4 regions of the Massilia sp. BHUDP2 genome follow, and region 1 is predicted to be linked to each of the others. Evidence: predicted binding sites of a transcription regulator. Region 1 holds the regulator's gene; each other region holds the start of a gene.
What was found. The regulator sigma-54, encoded in region 1, starts transcription at its own class of promoters, with help from an activator protein. The targets are predictions, from matches to a motif close to TGGCANGNAANCTGCTTT.
Positions count from the first base shown of each region.

Region 2: the regulator sigma-54 is predicted to act here: its motif matches at 2,415-2,432, upstream of ACK6C6_RS00795 (pilin).
Region 3: the regulator sigma-54 is predicted to act here: its motif matches at 2,727-2,744, upstream of ACK6C6_RS15845 (PEP-CTERM sorting domain-containing protein).
Region 4: the regulator sigma-54 is predicted to act here: its motif matches at 2,148-2,165, upstream of glnA (type I glutamate--ammonia ligase).

Region 1 is NZ_JBJUVW010000003.1:233,959-238,674, reverse strand. It holds gene ACK6C6_RS17850 (KdsC family phosphatase) at 1-95, shown strand, start outside; gene lptC (LPS export ABC transporter periplasmic protein LptC) at 124-726, shown strand; gene lptA (lipopolysaccharide transport periplasmic protein LptA) at 762-1,319, shown strand; gene lptB (LPS export ABC transporter ATP-binding protein) at 1,328-2,107, shown strand; gene ACK6C6_RS17830 (RNA polymerase factor sigma-54) at 2,123-3,598, shown strand; gene hpf (ribosome hibernation-promoting factor, HPF/YfiA family) at 3,657-4,010, shown strand; gene ACK6C6_RS17820 (enoyl-CoA hydratase/isomerase family protein) at 4,153-4,716, shown strand, end outside.
Region 2 is NZ_JBJUVW010000001.1:172,719-177,434, reverse strand. It holds gene ACK6C6_RS00800 (prolyl oligopeptidase family serine peptidase) at 1-1,735, shown strand, start outside; gene ACK6C6_RS00795 (pilin) at 1,816-2,301, opposite strand; gene sucD (succinate--CoA ligase subunit alpha) at 2,625-3,506, opposite strand; gene sucC (ADP-forming succinate--CoA ligase subunit beta) at 3,525-4,694, opposite strand.
Region 3 is NZ_JBJUVW010000002.1:1,169,543-1,174,258, forward strand. It holds gene ACK6C6_RS15835 (two-component regulator propeller domain-containing protein) at 1-1,265, opposite strand, end outside; gene ACK6C6_RS15840 (patatin-like phospholipase family protein) at 1,262-2,419, opposite strand; gene ACK6C6_RS15845 (PEP-CTERM sorting domain-containing protein) at 2,779-3,627, shown strand; gene ACK6C6_RS15850 (class I SAM-dependent DNA methyltransferase) at 3,673-4,362, opposite strand; gene ggt (gamma-glutamyltransferase) at 4,298-4,716, opposite strand, start outside.
Region 4 is NZ_JBJUVW010000004.1:150,803-155,518, forward strand. It holds gene ACK6C6_RS22225 (DUF4124 domain-containing protein) at 1-504, opposite strand, end outside; gene glnA (type I glutamate--ammonia ligase) at 663-2,078, opposite strand; gene ACK6C6_RS22235 (rhodanese-like domain-containing protein) at 2,365-2,823, shown strand; gene ACK6C6_RS22240 (CocE/NonD family hydrolase) at 2,964-4,716, opposite strand, start outside.

The DNA.
Region 1 (4,716 bases):
ATGCTGGCGGGCGCGGCGCGGTGCGCGAGGTCTGCGATCTCGTCATGCGCGCGCAGGGCACCTACGAACAGGCGCTGGCGCCGTATTTCGCGTAACACGGCGATATCGGACACGGGACACGACATGGTCACCTACAAGCGCACCGCCCACCGCTGGAAGCTCCTGACGATCATGATGATCGCGACCTTCTGCGCCTTCGGCAGCTTCTGGCTGGTGCAGGTGATGGAGCAGGAGGACGCCGGCGCCCGCCTCGGCGGACCGGGGGACGAGCCGGACTACATCGTCGAGAACTTCTCCTTCGTGCGCATGACGGAAGAGGGCAAGCCGAGCTACGTGGTGTCGGGCAAGCGCCTGGCGCATACGCCGCTGAACGACGTGTCCCAGGTCGAGGCGCCGGTGATGCAGGGCATGACGCCCGGCCGGCCGCGCATGACCATCGTCGCCAACCGCGCCCAGCTCTACCATGAAGAGCACCGCGTCGAACTGCTCGGCAACGTCGACATCCAGCGCCCGGCCACGCCGACCAGCGAAGCGCTGCGCGTGCAGACGCAGGCGCTGACCGTGCTGCCCGACGAAGAAATCCTCAAGACAGACCAAGCGATCGAGATGCAGCTGGGGGCCGCCACCGTGACCGGCACCGGCATGGTGGCCAACAACGCGACCCAGAAGCTGCACCTGGCCAGCCGCGGCCAGATCGTCTATCCGCCACGCGCGCAGCGGCAGTAGGGCCGCGCCGCGTCAACCCAGGACAAAGCAAGAACATGAAAAAAATCATCGCTGCCGTATTCCTCAGCCTGGCCGCCTTCGGCGCCTCGGCGGAGCGTGCCGATTCGCTCAAGCAGGCCGTGATCAACTTCGATTCCCTCGACGTCGACGAGGTCACGCAGACCCGCATCCTGACCGGCAACGTCGTGCTCACGCGCGGCACCCTGGTGCTGAAGTCCGACCGCGCCCTGGTGAAGGAAACGCCGGAGGGCTACATGAGCGTGACCCTGACCGCCAACAACGGCAAGCTGGCGACCTTCCGCCAGAAGCGCGACGGCGGTCCCGACCTGTGGGTCGAGGGCCAGGCCCAGCGCATCGAATACGACGAGCGCGCCGAACTGGTCAAGCTGTTCACCAGCGCCGAGGTGCGCGAGCTGGAGGGCGGCCGCATGACCAACGAGATCAAGGGCCCCTTCATCTCCTACGACAACCGCCGCGAGGTCGCGCAGGTGCGCAACGATCCCACCGGCCAGAGCAAGGTGGGCGGCGGCCGCGGTACCCTGATCATCGCGCCGCGCCGTACCACGGCGCCAGCCGAAGGTGCAAAGCAATGACGGCAGCCATGAGCGCAAGTACGGACGCAGCGGCCACCGCGGTCGAAGGCTGCAGCACCCTGATCGTCAAGGGCCTGCAGAAGAGCTACGGCAAGCGCTTGGTGGTGCGCGACGTGTCGCTGCAGGTCGAGTGCGGCGAAGTGGTGGGCCTGCTCGGCCCCAACGGCGCCGGCAAGACCACCTCCTTCTACATGATCGTCGGCCTGGTGCCCTCGGACGCCGGCACCATCGACATCAACGGCACCGACATCTCGAGCCTGCCGATCCACCGCCGTGCGGTGCTGGGCCTGTCCTACCTGCCGCAGGAAGCCTCGGTGTTCCGCAAGCTGACGGTGGAGGAGAACATCCGCGCCGTGCTGGAACTGCAGCGCGTGGACGGCAAGCCGCTCACCCGCGACCAGATCAACGAGCGCCTCGACACCCTGCTGGCCGAACTGCAGATCGAGAAGCTGCGCGAGAACCCGGCGCTGTCGCTGTCGGGCGGCGAACGGCGCCGCGTCGAGATCGCGCGCGCGCTCGCGACCAACCCGCGCTTCGTGCTGCTCGACGAACCCTTCGCCGGCGTCGATCCGATCGCGGTGATCGAGATCCAGCGCATCGTGCGCTTCCTGAAGGAGCGCAACATCGGCGTCCTGATCACCGATCACAACGTGCGCGAGACGCTCGGCATTTGCGACCGCGCCTACATCATCAACCAGGGGGCGGTGCTGGCCTCGGGCCGCCCTGACGACATCATCGCCAACGAATCCGTACGGCGCGTGTACCTCGGCGAGCACTTCAGGATGTAATCAAGAGCACCAGGCATGAAACAGTCTCTCCAGCTACGCACTTCGCAGCACCTGGCGCTCACGCCGCAGCTGCAGCAGTCGATCCGCCTGCTGCAGCTCTCCACGCTCGAACTGCACCAGGAGATCGAGCAGATCCTGCACGACAACCCGCTGCTCGAACGGCTCGACGATCCGCTCGACCGCTCGGTGCGGCTTCTGGCGGACGGCGCGATCAATACCGCGCCGGCGAATGGCGAAGCGCCGGCGCCCCAGCCGGGGCAGGAAGGGCAGGAGGGCGCGAAGGCCGAGCCCGAGGGCACGGATGGCGAAGACCATGGGGAGCGTGGCGAGGCGGATGCGGATTGGGGCGGTGAAGGCGGCGGCGCGCGCAGCAGCGACGACGAGGACGGCCGTCCGCAGCTGGAAGCCGACGGCATCACGCTGCGCGAACACCTGACGGAACAGATCCGCCTGACCGGCTGCAGCCTGCGCGATCGCGCGCTGGCCGAGCTGGTGATCGATGCGCTCGACGACAACGGCTACCTGGAAGAGCCGCTCGACGACATCCATGCGCGCCTGCCGGCAGAACTCGAGATCGAGATGGACGAGCTGCGCTGCGCGCTGGCGCTGGTGCAGAGCCTGGACCCGGTGGGCGTGGGCGCGCGCAGCGCGGCCGAATGCCTGGCCCTGCAGATCCGCCGCATGCCGGGCGTGCCCCTGGTGACGCGGCGCCTTGCCTTGAAGATCGTCGAAGGCTACCTGACCTGGTTCGCGCAGCGCGAATACACCAAGCTGAAAAAGGCGCTCGACTGCGACGACGAAGACCTGCGCGAGGTGCAGGCCGTGGTCCGCCAATGCAATCCGCACCCGGGCGCCGCCTTCGGCTCGGGCACGTCCGACTACGTGGTGCCGGACGTGATCGTGCGCCGCGCCAAGGACGGCTGGGCCGTCTCGCTGAACCCGGAAGTGATGCCGAAGCTGCGCGTGAACAGCCTGTACGCGAACCTGCTCAAGCAGGGTAGAAGCGAAAGCCAGATGGGCGCGCAATTGCAGGAAGCCAAGTGGCTCATCAAGAACATGCGCCAGCGCTTCGACACGATCCTGCGTGTTGCCGAGGCAATCGTCGAGCGCCAGCGCAACTTTTTCAGCCACGGCGCGGTTGCCATGCGCCCTCTTGTTTTGCGTGAGATAGCTGATACACTAGGCCTACACGAGAGCACGATCTCGCGTGTAACCACGCAGAAATACATGCTGACCCCGCACGGCATGTTCGAGCTGAAGTACTTCTTCGGAAGCCACGTCGCCACCGAAGCGGGGGGAGAAGCCTCCTCGACGGCGATCCGCGCGCTTATTGCGCAATTGACAGGAGCAGAAGACCCTAGGAATCCTCTATCCGACAGCAAGATCGCGGAGATGCTCGGGGAACAAGGTATGGTCATTGCGCGCAGGACGGTTGCCAAATACCGCGAAGCGCTCAAGATTCCGCCCGTCAGCCTCCGCAAATCCCTGTAAAGCACCTGCCCACTCTCACCTTGTGGCGCGGGCAGGGCACCTTCCCAAAGGAGTGTGTATGAACCTCACAATCAGCGGCCACCATCTCGAAGTCACCCCCGCCATCCGTGAATACGTTCAGAATAAGCTCGAGCGCATCACCCGCCATTTCGACCACGTGATCGACACCCACGTGTTCCTCGCCATCGATAACCTCACTGAAAAAGAAAAACGGCAAAAGGCCGAGATCAACCTACAGGTATCGGGCAAAATTCTGCATGTGGCGAGTGCTGCGCAAGATCTGTATGCGGCCATCGACACCTTGATGGACAGGTTGGACAGGCAGGTTCTGAAACACAAATCCATGCTGCAAAATCATAACCACGTGGCGCACAAGCGCCTTCCGGACAACGGAGAAGCCGCTGCCGCGTAACTGATACGGGTAGCCGCAAACACAGCAAGGGCGTCTGAGGGGACGCCCTTTTTGCTTTTGTACAATACCTGTTACTTTTCCACGCTTCCGTTTGTACAAATGTTCTGTAGAATGCATGTCTTTTCGATCACAGAATACCATCATGACCGATACCGTCCTGACCCGCGTTGCCAACCGCACCGGCGTCATCACGCTCGACCGGCCGAAGGCGCTGAACTCCCTCTCGCTCGACATGGTGCGCGCCCTGAGCGCCATCCTGCTGCAATGGAAGGATGACGCAGGCATCGACGCGGTGGTCATCACCAGCAGCAGCGAGAAGGCCTTGTGCGCCGGCGGCGACATCCGCTTCTTCCACGAGATGGGCCACGTCGGCCCCATGGGCGGCAGCGCGCTGCTGGAAGACTTCTTCACCGAAGAATACGCGCTGAACCACCTCATTCATTTCTACCCGAAGCCCTACATCGCCGTGATGGATGGCGTGGTGATGGGCGGCGGCATGGGCATCGCCCAGGGCGGACCTAGCTGCGGCCTGCGCATCGTGACCGACCGCACCAAGATGGCGATGCCCGAGGTGAACATCGGCCTGTTCCCGGACGTGGGCGGCAGCCACTTCCTGTCGCATGCGCCGGGCCAGCTGGGCCAGTACCTGGGCCTGACCGGCCTGACCATCGGCGCGGCCGATGCGCTGTATGTGGGGTTGGCGGAC
Region 2 (4,716 bases), on a different contig from region 1:
GTCGCAAGTGTGGCGCCTTCCGATTGTCGGCGGCGCGGCGGGCGAGCCGGTGAAGGTCACCGACCTCCCCCTCGACGTGGAGAGCTTCCGCATCTCGCCGGCAGGCGACCGCCTGGCGATGAGCCTGTCGGTCTTCCGCGACTGCGCGGATCTCGCCTGCACCAAACAGCGCCTTGACGCGAAGGACAAGGACAAGAGCAGCGGCAAGCTGTATGACCGCCTGTTCGTACGTCATTGGGACACCTGGAAGGACGGACGCAACAATGTGCTGTTCTCGGCGCCGCTCGACAGCGCCGGCAAGGCGGGCGGCGTGCCGGTTGCGCTATCGGGCTCGCTCGACGGCGACGTACCCTCGAAGCCCTTCGGCGACCGCGAAGAGTTCCGCTTCAGCCCGGACGGCAAGACCATCGTGTTCGCGGCCCGCATCGCCGGCAAGACCGAGGCCTGGTCGACCAACTTCGACCTGTACACCGTGCCGGCCGCTGGCGGCGTCCCGCGCAACCTTACGGCCGACAACCCGGCCTGGGATACCAAGGGCGTGTTTTCGCCTGACGGGAAAACCCTTGCCTACCTGGCGATGGCGCGTCCCGGCTTCGAGGCCGACCGCTACCAGGTGATGCTGATGGATGTGGCCAGCGGCGCAAAGCGCAAGCTGGCTGCCGATTGGGACCGCTCCGCTGGCAGCCTGCACTGGCGTGCCGACGGCAAGGCCCTGATCGTCGATGCCGAAGACCTGGGCCAGCACCGGCTGTTCTCGCTCGACGTCGCGAGCGGCAAGGTGACGGCGCTGACCGACAAGGGCGCGGTCGGCGCCTTCGACGTGCGCGGCAATACGGTGGTCTATACCCAGGCCAACCTGGCCTCCGGCGCGCAGCTGTTCGCCATGCAGCCCGGCGGCCGGCCAAGACAGCTGACCAGGCTGAACGCCGAGCGCCTGGCCGACGTGCGCTGGGGCGAGTACGAGCAGTTCAGCTTTGCCGGGGCCAATGGCGAGACGGTGTACGGGCACGTGATGAAACCCTGGAATGCCGAACCGGGCAAGAAGTACCCGATCGCCTTCCTCGTGCACGGCGGGCCGCAGGGCAGCTTCGGTAACGGCTGGAGCTATCGCTGGAATCCCCAGGTGTATGCTGGCGCGGGCTATGCCACCGTGTTCATCGACTTCCATGGCTCGACCGGCTACGGCCAGAAATTCACCGACTCAATCAGCGGCGACTGGGGCGGCAAGCCGCTGGTGGACCTGCAGAAGGGCCTGGACGCGGCCGCGAAAAAGTTCCCATGGCTCGACCGCGAACGCAGCTGCGCCCTGGGCGCATCCTACGGCGGCTACATGATGAACTGGATCGCGGGGAACTGGAACGACGGCTTCCGCTGCCTGGTCAACCACGACGGCGTGTTCGACAGCCGCGGCATGGCCTACTCGACCGAGGAACAGTGGTTCACTGACTGGGAAAACGGCGGCGCCTATTTCGCGGCGCCCGACAAGCACGAACGCTTCAATCCGGTCCACCACGTCAACAAGTGGGAGACGCCGATGCTGGTGATCCAGGGCGACCTCGATTTCCGCATCCCGACCGCCCAGGCGCTCGGCACCTTCACGGCGCTGCAACGTAAAGGCATCGATAGCCAGCTGCTGGTGTTCCCGGACGAGAACCACTGGGTGCTCAAACCGGCGAACTCGGTGCAGTGGCATCACACGGTGATGAACTGGCTGGATCGCTACCTGAAGAAGTAATGCTGTAAACGAAAAAGAGACCGCCGTGGCGGTCTCTTCGAACGATCGCCATCGCGATCGTTCCCTTACGACATGGAGGCTTATTCCGGGGTCGTAGCCGCGGCCAGATCGCAACCTGCCGGCTTGTACTCATCCTTGGAGAAACCGGCAGTCACGCACGAGTAGGTGCCGGCAGCGCTGCGGCTCAGGGTGATCTTTGCGGTACCTGCGGTGCCGATACGGCCTGGGCTCGAAATGGTGCAGCTCAGTGCAGCCGCTGCAGCGCCGTCCGTGCCCGGAGCGGTAGCTTCGATCGTGTCGCAGTTACCGGTCTTGGCAGGCAGGCCAGCCTTGGCCAGGTAGCCAGGACCATCCGTTGCGCTGCCTTCAACGAAAGCCATTTCGTAACCGGTCTTGCCCGCTGCGATGTCGGCGTAGGCAGCAGCTGCCTTGCCCTTGGCGATGTAGTCCTGGTAGGCCGGGATTGCCACGGCAGCCAGGATACCGATGATCGCGACGACGATCATCAGTTCGATCAGGGTGAAACCGCCTTCAGCTTTTTTGGTTTGCATTTGCTTGATGTTCATTTCTATCTCTCCAGGGTGGTGTTTCGGGTAATTGGGTTACTGCTTGTTGCCACGCTTTCCTATATGCAAGGCGTATGCCAGCCCCAAAAATGCTGATTTTATTAGTAGGGAGATAAGGAAATGCCGTGCCAGGACAGGTTTTGGCTTGAGGAGTGACAAAATTTGTCACTCGAGCTCAGCAATTTTTGTCAGCTGGACAGTTTATGGAACGTAATTTGTCATGCATACCGAGGGCCCTGGTCATGGCATGCCAAAAATTTACCGAGTGGTAAAAAAAACGGGGAGCTCACGCTCCCCGTTTTCGTCGACCTTGAACTGCCGGATTACAGCATGGCCTTCAGCAGGCGCGCCATTTCCGACGGGTTCTTGGTGACCTTGATGCCGCAGGCTTCCATGATTTCCAGCTTGGCTTGTGCGGTATCGGCGCCGCCCGAGATCAGCGCGCCGGCGTGGCCCATGCGCTTGCCCGGAGGCGCGGTGACGCCAGCGATGAAGCCGACGACCGGCTTCTTCATGTTGTCCTTGATCCACTGAGCAGCGTTCGCCTCGTCCGGGCCGCCGATCTCGCCGATCATGATGACCGCGTCGGTGTCAGGATCGTCGTTGAACATGCGCATCACGTCGATGTGCTTCAGACCGTTGATCGGGTCGCCGCCGATGCCGACTGCCGACGACTGGCCCAGGCCCAGGGCGGTCAGCTGGCCGACTGCTTCATAGGTCAGGGTGCCCGAGCGCGACACGACGCCGATACGGCCCTTCTTGTGGATGTGACCCGGCATGATGCCGATCTTGATTTCGTCCGGGGTGATCAGGCCTGGGCAGTTCGGGCCCAGCAGCAGGGTCTTGGAGCCGGCCTTGGCCATGCGATCCTTGACTTCCATCATGTCACGGACAGGGATGCCTTCGGTGATGCAGATGGCCAGGTCCAGCTCGGCTTCAACGGCTTCCCAGATGGCGGCGGCTGCGCCTGCCGGCGGAACGTAGATCACCGACACGGTGGCGCCGGTTTCCGACTTGGCTTCCTTGACCGATGCGTAGATCGGGATGCCTTCGAAATCTTCGCCGGCTTTCTTCGGGTTCACGCCTGCCACGAAGGCTTCACGGCCGTTCGCGTAGTCGCGGCACATGCGGGTGTGGAACTGGCCGGTCTTGCCGGTGATACCTTGGGTGATGACTTTGGTGTCTTTGTTAATCAGAATCGACATTTTTATTTCCTTCGCGAATTAGGCTTGGCCAGCGGCAGCGGCAACGACCTGCTTCGCTGCGTCTTCCATGGTGTCGGCGGAGATGATCGGCAGGCCCGAATCGGCCAGCATCTTCTTGCCCAGGTCTTCGTTGGTGCCCTTCATGCGGACGACCAGCGGCACTTGCAACGACACGGCCTTCGATGCGGTGATGACGCCTTCGGCGATCACGTCGCAGCGCATGATGCCGCCGAAGATGTTGACCAGGATGGCTTTCAGGCCCGGGTTCTTCAGCATGATCTTGAATGCTTCGGTGACCTTTTCTGCGGTCGCACCGCCGCCCACGTCCAGGAAGTTGGCCGGCTCGCCGCCGAACAGCTTGATGGTGTCCATGGTGGCCATGGCCAGGCCGGCGCCGTTCACCAGGCAGCCGATGTTGCCGTCCAGCGAGATGTAGGCCAGGTCGAACTTCGATGCTTCGACTTCAGCCGGATCTTCTTCGTCCAGGTCGCGGTAGGCGACGATTTCCGGGTGACGGAACAGGGCGTTCGAGTCGAAGTTGAACTTGGCGTCCAGGGCGATGACCTTGCCCGAACCGGTCAGGATCAGCGGGTTGATTTCGGCCAGCGATGCGTCGGTTTCCCAGTAAGCCTTGTACAGGCCTTGCAGGTTGGTGCGCGCGTCGACGATCGACGCTTCCGGCACGCCGATCTTGCGGGCGACGTCGTCGGCCTGCTCATCGGTCAGGCCGACCGACGGTTCGATCACGACGTTGTGGATCTTTTCCGGGTTGCTGTGCGCGACTTCTTCGATGTCCATGCCGCCTTCCGACGAGGCCATCAGCACGACCTTCTGGGTGACGCGGTCGGTCACCAGGGAAACGTACAGTTCCTTCTTGATGTCAGCGCCTTCTTCGATCAGCAGGCGGCGGACTTTCTGGCCTTCCGGGCTGGTCTGGTGCGTGATCAGCTGCATGCCCATGATCTGGTCGGCGTATTCCTTGACCTGTTCCAGCGACTTGGCAACCTTGACGCCGCCGCCCTTGCCGCGGCCGCCTGCGTGGATCTGCGCCTTGACGACCCAGACCGGGCCGCCCAGCTCTTCAGCTGCCTTCACGGCCTCTTCCACGTTCATGCACGGAATGCCGCGCGGAACGGTCACTCCGAATTTTCGGAGGATTTCTTTGCCCTGATACTCATGGATTTTCATGCTGGCTTCCCTTCTTATCTAT
Region 3 (4,716 bases), on a different contig from region 1:
GCCGGCAGGTCGGCCAGGCTGTTCGGATTGCGCGGATCGGGGCGGTAGACGCTGGTCGCGCCGGTGGCCGGGTCGACGTGGTTGAGCGCGGTGGCGGTGCCGACCCAGAGCTTGTTGCCGTCGCCCAGCAGCGCGCGCGCCTTGTTGTCGGCCAGGGTGTCGGGCAGGCCAGGCTCACTATTGCGGCGAACCATGCGGGCGAAGCCGCCGCTGCCCAGGTCCACGCGCGACACGCCGGCATACCAGGTGCCGACCCAGAAGGTGCCGAGGCGGTCGCGGTACAGCGAGGCCACCTGGTTGTCGCCCAGGCTGTGGCGGTCGCTGACCACATGGCGGTGGCTCTCGAACTTGTCCTCGGGCCCGCGCCAGCGCAGCAGGCCGTCGTCATGGGTGCCGACCCAGATTTCGTTGCCGGCGTCGCGGTACAGGGTCGTGATCCACCACGGGCCGATGCCGTCTTCAGGACCGAAGCGGCGTACCTTGCCCGCATCCGGCCCGTCGAGCACGCGCCGTTCCAGCCCGCCCAGGCGCCCGACCCACAGGCGTTGCTGGCCGTCCACCATCAGCGCATGCACCGGGTTGCCGCGCGGCCCCAGGCCGCCAGGGTGGTGCTCGATGCGCGCGCGCCCGGCGTCCTTGCCGGTGACCAGGCTGTCGAGTCCCCCGCCGGTGCCGATCCATAGCCTCCCGCCGGCGTCCAGCGCCAGCGCGTTGACGTTGTCGTCGCTCAGGCTCGCTTCGTTGCCGCGCTCGTGGTGCCAGGTGGTGAAGCGGCGCAGCGTGGTGTCGAAGTGCTGCAGGCCGTCGTTGGTGCCGATCCACAGGCCGTCGCGGCCGTCGCCGACGATGGCATTGATATGGCGGTTGCCGTTGCCGCGCCGCGCGGTCTCTTCCGGCACGAACAGGGTGAAGGACTGGGTGACCGGGTCGTACAGGTTCAGGCCCCCGTCGGTGCCCAGCCACAGGCGGCCGTGGCGGTCCAGGTGCAGCACGCGCACCCAGCTGTTCGACAGCGAGCGCGGCTTGCCGGGTACGGTGCGGTAGTTGATGACGCGGTAGCCGTCGAAGCGCGACAGGCCGTTCTGGGTGCCGAACCACATGAAGCCGTCGCGGTCCTGCACCACCGCCAGCACGGTCTCCTGCGCCAGGCCCTCGGACACCGACAGGTGCTCGAAGCGCAGGGTCGGGCGCGGCGGCGCGGCCAGCGCACCCACGCTCAGCAACAGCAGCAGCGCCGCCGCACACCATCGGAGCAGCGCGTTCATTCGGGAAAGAAGGCCAGCACGTCGTCGCGCCGGGCCAGGGTATCGTGTTCGCCAAGGCGGATCAGCTCGCGCGTATAGCTGCCTTCGAACAGCAGGTAGGAAGCCAGCGCCGCGCCGCGCGTTTCAAGCGCGCCGATCCCGCCCAGCAGCGTGCGCACCGGCGACGGCAGGCTGTGCACGTGGCGCAGGGCGATGTCGTCGAGGCGTTCGGACGGCGCGATCACCAGGAGTTCCACGCGGCGCAGCGGCAGCGCCGCGCGGGCCTCGGGCGGCACGCGCTCAAGCGTCTGATTGACGCGCTGCAGGCGCTCGATGTCGGCGGCCAGGCTGTCGAGGAAGATCGAGGACAGCGCATGGCCGGCGATCTGCGCCAGGCTCGGATAGCCGCCGCCGGTCGCCGAACCTGGCGGGGCGGCGGCCGCCGTTTCCGACATGCGCCCCGCTCCCACCACCAGCACCCGCGTCGCGCCCAGGTGGATGGCCGGCGCGATCGGCGCCAGCTGGCGCATCGAACCGTCGCCGCAGTATTCGCGCCGGCCGCCCAGGTACAGCGGCACCGCCGGGAAGATGAAGGGAATGGCGCTCGACGCCAGCAGGTGCTCGACGCTGATCTGGGTCGACAGCGCCAGGCGCTGGTGGCGCAGCCAGGGCGCGATCTCGCGCGCGGCCTGGTAGAAGGTGATGTGATGCCCGCTGCTATACGAGGAAGCGGTGATCGCGAGCGCATGCAGGACGCCGTCGGCCAGCGCGGCATCGAGGCGCGGCAGGTCGAGGGCGCGGTGCAGCAGGCCGGCCAGCGGGGTGTTGTCGAGCAGGGACTGGGGCGGCGAAGCGTGCCACTTGCGCAGCAGCCAGCCGAAGGACAGCAGCGACAGCCAGCGCGCACCCGAGCGCAGCACGGCCAGCGAATCGGCGCGGTAGACCTGGTGGGCGCTGACGCCCTCCCAGACGTTCAGCAGGCCGCGTACGGCGCTGTTGAAGTCGTCGGCGCGGCAGGCGAGCGCGGTGGCGTTCAGCGCGCCGGCCGAGGTGCCGCAGATGATGTCGAAGGGAGAGCGCAGGGCCGGACGGCCAGCGTCGGCAAGGATGCGGGCGATCGCATGCATCACGCCGGCCTGATAGGCGGCGCGTGCTCCACCGCCTGTGAGGACCAGGCCTGTTTTTGCTCCACTGTCCACCCGCGAAGCTTAGCAAAAGTCGGGTATCTCTTGGGAAATATATGGATCGAGCCTGGCCTGTCCAGGCTTTTTAGCCACAGGAAGCGGGAAAGGCGCCCTACTAGCAGCGAGGGAATTTACGTATAGAAAGAGCCTTTTGTGCAAGATAGTGAAGTGAGCACAGCCAAAACTGGAAAAATTCTATTTTAACAACAGTAATTTACTGTCGGAAAATTTTACAGCTTTGTTTTCATTGACCGTGAAGATAAATATAAAACCTGTAAATTCAATCACTTGACATAATTGGCACGCAACTTGCTTAAATGTAGAGAATTAATATTTGTTATAACTATTATATGAACCAGATCCAAGTCCTGAAGAAAATTGCTGCAGTGACACTGTTTGCCAGCGTGTCGCTTGCAGCCCACGCCACGCCCATTGCCGTCGGCACGTCGTATACATACAACCTGTCCACGTCCGCCACCTTTACTGGCAGCCCCGTGACGGTCCAGTTGACCCAGGCATCGGCCGACCGTGTCGACGTCAAGGTAAGCCTGGCTGACAATTATTATTTTGCCGGGACGGGCCCCAGCGACAGCCCAAGCTTCGGCTTCAGCCTGGCCAGCGCCTACCAGAATGCGGTCATCGACTACACCGGGAGCGCCTTCAGAGTGCTGAGCGGAGGACCGTTCAACCTGACCCCGGACGGCATGTTCACGCATGGCTTCAAGCTGAACAGCGGCGGCATTTCCAGCAAGGTCGGCAGTCCGCTCGAATTCAGCCTTAGCATGGCCGGCCTTTCCCTGGATGCATTCACTCCGAGCACTGCAAAGAACAAGGGGCAACCCGGCGGCTACGGCTTCGCCGCCCACATCGGCGACGCAGGAGGCAAGACCGGCGGCATCGGCGTGCAAGGCCTCATTCCCGCCAGTATTTATACGCCGCCTCCAGTGCAGAACGATGGAAACCAGGGCGGCTCGAGCGGCGGCGGTTCTACGGAGGGTGGCTCGACCGAAGGCGGTTCGAATGGTGGCGGTTCCACCGGCGGCGGTTCCACTGGTGGCGGCTCGATTGATAGTGGTTCCATCGGTGGCGGCTCGGGCGAAGGCGGCGCCACTGGCGAAGTTCCGGAACCGGCGTCCGCGGTCCTGATCGGCCTGGGCCTGGCGGCGCTGGTCTCGCAGCGCAGGCGCCGCAAGGCATAAGGGAGTTCCCGACCTGGCATGCCGCCCGATCTGCAGCGGGCGGCATTATTTTTTTGGGCGCTGCGCGATGAGGACCAGGTGCTGTTCCGGATGCTGGTCGAATTCGAGGTGGCGTAGCAGGCAGCCCGCCTCCTCGATCACCGCGAGCAGGCCGGGTATCCCGAGCGTGCCGTAGTAGACCTCGGGCCCCATCGCCGCATCGACGTGTTCATGGGCCTGGTCCAGCCCGCCCGCGGTGAAGAGGAAGACCCCACCCGGCTCGAGCGCGCGCATCAGCTTGAGCATGAGTGCGCGCTGGTCTTGCAGGCAGACGTGCCAGATGCTGTCCCAGGCCGCCACGAAGCGGTAGCCGCGCGGAAGCGGCCAATCACGGATATCGGCCTGGTGCAGGACGACCTCCGGGTCGGCCACCTGCGCCAGTGCCAGCATGCGCGCCGACAGGTCGACAGCCTCGATCCGCAGCCCACGCTGGCGCAACAGCGGATTGAAACGGGTGTTGCAGCCGCAGCCGACGTTGAGCGCCCAGCCATCGGCTGCCGGCGCGAGAAAGGCGAGCGCCCGCTCGTGCTGGCGCAGGCCGTTGCTGCTGTCGAATACCCCGTCCAGCCAGCGTTCGGCCAGCTGGTCGTAAGCGGCGGCGGTCGACAGGCGCGGCATCCGGATGGTCCCCTCAGTCCCCTTGCGCCACGCCTTCGCGGCGCGGATCGGCCCCGCCGTACCACAGCGGCACCCCATGCACTTCGATGCGCTGGATGCCGTGCAGGCCCGAGGTCTGCTCGCCCAGGCGCACCTTGTGGCCGCGCGCGTTCAAGGCCTCGATGGTGGTGGACGGGAAGCGTCCCACTTCGAGTTCGGTCGGGCCGTTGCGGCTGCCGAAGTTCGGCATCGCGATTGCCTGCTGCACGTTGAGGCCCCAGTCGAGCGTCCCGACCAGCACCTTGGCGACGTAGTTGATGATGGCCGGGCCGCCCGGCGAACCGACCGTCAGCACCAGCTTGCCGGTCTTGCGGTCGAACACGACGGTGGGCGACATCGCGCTGCGCGGGCGCTTGCCGGCTTCCACCCGGTTGGCGATCGGGCCGTCGGCGT
Region 4 (4,716 bases), on a different contig from region 1:
GATCTCGCGCTGCAGCGCTTCGATGTTGCGCTCGGTACGGCCGATCTCGGCGCGCATCGAGGCCACCCGCTCCTGGTACTTGGCGTAGTTGCGCTCGTTGCCCTGGCGTTCCGGCTCGCCGTTGTTGAAGTCGCGACGCAGGTCGGCCAGCTTTTTTTGCTCGATGCGCAGCTCGTCGTTGAGGATCTCGCGGCGGTCGTCGTCGCGCGCCCGTTGCTGGGCCGTGTCGACGCGCGGGAAGCTGGCCGGACTGACGGCGGCGGCCGGCCCCGGGCTCATCGGGCGCACGGCCGGGATCGGGGCGGAGGCACGCGGCGCCGGCGGCGGCGCATAGCCCGGCAGGTCGAGGGCCTTGCAGCCCTTGCGACTGGTATCGGTGAATTCGACGCGTCCCTGGTCGTCCACGCACTTGTAGACGGTGCCCTGCGCGTGCGCCCCGTTGTGGAGCACCATGGCGGCGAGCACCATCGCCATGAGGCGGAAGAGGCTAATTGTCTTTCCCATCAGAAATCAGTCTGCACAATAAACGTGCACGCATTGTAGACCCGGCGAGTGTACAGGAAGGATGAAAAAAGGCGGGGAAAGCCCTCGCTTTCCCCGCCTTTGTTACAGACCCTTACGCCCGGTGATGCATGAGCACAACGGTTCTGTTGACCAATCGATTACGCCGAGTAGTACATGTCGAATTCGACCGGGTGCGGGGTCATGCGCATGCGCTGCACTTCGTTCATCTTCAGCTCGATGTAGGCATCGATCATGGCGTCCGAGAACACGCCGCCGCGGGTCAGGAACTCCCGGTCCTTGTCCAGGGCTTCCAGCGCTTCTTCCAGAGAGGAGCACACGGTCGGGATCAGCTTGTCTTCTTCCGGCGGCAGGTGGTACAGGTCCTTGGTCGCGGCTTCGCCCGGGTGGATCTTGTTCTGGATGCCGTCCAGGCCGGCCATCAGCAGCGCGGCAAAGCACAGGTAGACGTTGGCCAGCGGATCCGGGAAACGGGTCTCGATGCGGCGGCCCTTCGGGTTCGCCACGTGCGGGATGCGGATCGAGGCCGAGCGGTTGCGGGCCGAGTAGGCCAGCTTGACCGGCGCTTCGTAGCCGGGCACCAGGCGCTTGTACGAGTTGGTGCCCGGGTTGGTGATCGCGTTCAGGGCGCGCGCGTGCTTGATGATGCCGCCGATGTAGAACAGCGCGGTTTCCGACAGGCCGGCATAGCCGTCGCCGGCGAACAGGTTCTTGCCGTCTTTCCAGATCGACTGGTGCACGTGCATGCCCGAGCCGTTGTCGCCGTTGATCGGCTTCGGCATGAAGGTCGCGGTCTTGCCGTAGCTGTGGGCGACGTTCCAGATCACGTACTTCATGTTCTGGGTCCAGTCGGCGCGCTCGACCAGGGTCGAGAACTTGGTGCCGATTTCGTTCTGGCCGGCGCCGGCCACTTCGTGGTGGTGCACTTCGACCGGGATGCCCATCGATTCCAGGATCAGGCACATTTCCGAGCGCATGTCCTGGAAGCTGTCGACCGGCGGGACCGGGAAGTAGCCGCCCTTGACGGTCGGGCGGTGGCCGCTGTTGCCGCCTTCGATGTCCTTGTCGGTCGACCAGGATGCTTCGTCCGAGTCGATCTTGACGAAGCAGCCCGACATGTCGACGCGCCATTTGATCGAATCGAAGATGAAGAATTCGGGTTCCGGGCCGAAGAAGGCGGTATCGCCGATACCCGACGACTTCAGGTAGGCTTCGGCGCGCTTGGCGATCGAGCGCGGGTCACGGTCGTAGCCCTTGCCGTCCGACGGTTCGATCACGTCGCACTGCAGGAACAGGGTGGTCTCTTCCATGAACGGGTCGATGTTGGCGGTGGCCGGGTCCGGCAGCAGCAGCATGTCGGACGCTTCGATGCCCTTCCAGCCGGCGATCGACGAACCGTCGAAGGCGTGGCCCGACTCGAACTTGTCTTCGTCGAAGTGCGAGACCGGCACGGTCACGTGGTGCTCCTTGCCGCGGGTATCTGCAAAGCGCAGGTCAACGAACTTCACTTCGTTGTCTTTGATGAGTTGAATTACGTCTGCAGCCGTCTTTGCCATTCGTATCTCCTGATTGAAAAGGGGGTGCCGCGCTGGAAAACCTCGCAGCGGGGCAACTTGCCATACATCAAAGCATGAACCGTGCCAAGCTGCCGTCATGAACAAATGCACAATGCTTCGTTGGAAATCGCTCGTATCCGGCCTAAAATCGTCCGGCCGGGGCATCGCCTGGCAGTGCACCTCCGCACCATCTTGGTGCGAGAGTGGCGCCGATGCACCATCGCAGCGCAGGATACACCGAACCAAGTTGGTGCATCGACTTTTCTTGTTCAAAACGGATCACATCATGACGACTACCGAGACCATCCTTGCCCAAGCCCGCCAGCGCGCCGGCGGCCAGCCCTACGCCGGCGCGGTCACTCCCGAAGAAGCCTTCGCGCTCCTGCGCAGCGATCCGCGCGTGAAGCTGGTCGACGTACGCACCAACGCCGAGCGCGACTGGGTCGGCCGGGTGGCGATTCCGGACACCCAGCATGTCGCGGTGGAATGGGCCACCTATCCGGGCGGGGCGCCGAATCCCGCCTTCGGTGCGCAACTCGAGCAGGTCGCGCGCAAGGACGAGGTGCTGCTGTTCCTGTGCCGCTCGGGCGTGCGCTCGCGCCACAGCGCGCGCGTGGCGACCGAACACGGGTTTGCCGAGTCCTACGACATCCTGGAAGGTTTCGAGGGCGACCGCGATGCGGAGGGGCACCGCAAGACGATTGGCGGCTGGTGCAAGGCCGGCTTGCCCTGGGTTGGCGCTTGACGCTTTTGTAGGGTGGACGGCTATGCCGTCCACGCGTTCAAACCAAGTATGAATAGACTGTGCGGCTGTTCTATCGCGAGCTGAACGCGCGGACGGCGAAGCGTGATCTGGTCCACTGGACCAGATCACCCCTACGTAAATCACTGCGCCGGCATCACCATCAGCTGCAGGCCCGACGCTGCCCCCGGTGCGCGGTACACGCGCTGGGTCGCCTTCTTGAAATCTTCCGGCTTGGCCTTCGGGATGTGGGTGAAGGTCTGCGGGTTCAGGTCGACCAGCGGGAACCACGAGCTCTGCACCTGCACCATGATGCGGTGGCCGCGCCGGAAGGTGTGGTTCACCTCGCCGATGTCGAAGCTGAGCGCTTCCTGCTTGCCCGGGGTGAAAGGCTCGGGCTTCTCGAAGCTGTTGCGGAACTTGCCGCGCAGCGGATTGCCGCGCACCAGCTGCTGGTAGCCGCCCAGGTTCAGGCTCGGCGGCGCGACGTCGTTGCCCTTGCGCTCGACGGCCGGGGTCGGGTATTCGCTCGGGTAGACGTCGATCAGCTTGACCACCCAGTCGGCGTCCGTGCCGGTGGTCGACACGAACAGCTTCGGCACCACAGAACCGACCACCGTCACGTCTTCTTCCAGCACCTCGCTCTGGTACACCAGCACGTCGGGACGGGTGGCGGCGAAGCGCTGGTCCGACACCATGTACTCGCGCGGCACGCCGGTGGCCGGGTAGCCGATGAAGGGAACCGGCTTCTTCGGGTCGGCCACGTATTCGTCGTAGCCGGCGCTTGAAGCGGCCGGCTGCTGCCAGCCCAGCGTGCCGTTCGGGCCGAAGTACAGGGTGCGCGCCCTGGCGGGCGCCGGCGGCCAGGCGGCGTAGCTGCGCCAGACGTTGGTGCCGGTCTCGAAGGCCGTCACGGCGGGCAAGGCGCGCGCCGGCTTCACGCCCTTCAGGTGCTGCTCGAAGAAGGGGAACTGGATCTCGCGGCGGAAGTATTCGCTGGTCTTGGCGTCGAAATTCACGTGGCCGAGGCGCGCGCCGTCGCTGCGCGCCCAGCCGCCGTGCACCCAGGGTCCCATCACCAGTGCGTTCGGCGTGCCGGGATTGTATTTGCCGACCGCCTTGTAGATCGCGAACGGCCCGGCCGGATCCTCCGCATCGAACCAGCCGCCCACCGTCAGCACCGCCGCCTTGACGTTCTTCATGTGCGGGGTGATGGCGCGCGAACGCCAGAATTCGTCGTAGGTGTCGTGCACGATGGTCGGCTCGAGCAGCTCGCGCTGCTCGGCGCTCATGCTGGCGAGGATGTTCTCCATCGTCAGGCGCTTCAGGAAGAAGTCGTAGGCATCGGCCTCGCCGTAGGCGAAGCGCGAACGCTCCTTGTTGCCCGTGGTCGGATTCTGCTGCGGCAGGAAGGACGAGTAGAAATCGAAGTTCGCCGACAGCATGAAGGCGCCGCCGTGGTAGGAGTCGTCGCCCATGTACAGGTCGGCGATCGGCGCCTGCGGCGAAGCGGCCTTGATGGCCGGGTGCGAGTCGATGATGCTGGCCGCCGTGTAGAAGCCCGGGTAGCTGATGCCCCAGATGCCGACCCGTCCGTTGTTGTTGGGGACGTGCTTGAGCAGCCATTCGACGGTGTCGTGCATGTCCTCGCTTTCCTGCCCCTCCCCTTTCAATCGCTTGGCCTTGGCATGCGGCGTCATCTCCTGCCAGCTGCCTTCCGACATGTAGCGGCCGCGCACGTCCTGGGTCACGAAGATGTAGCCGGAGTCCTCCAGCTCGCGCGAGGGGCTGAGCGCCTCGGGGAACCAGTCCACGCCGTAGCGCTGCTCGCCCTGCGCGTAGACGCCCGCGCTGTAGGGCGTGCGCTGCATCAGAAAGGGATAGGGTTTCGAGCTG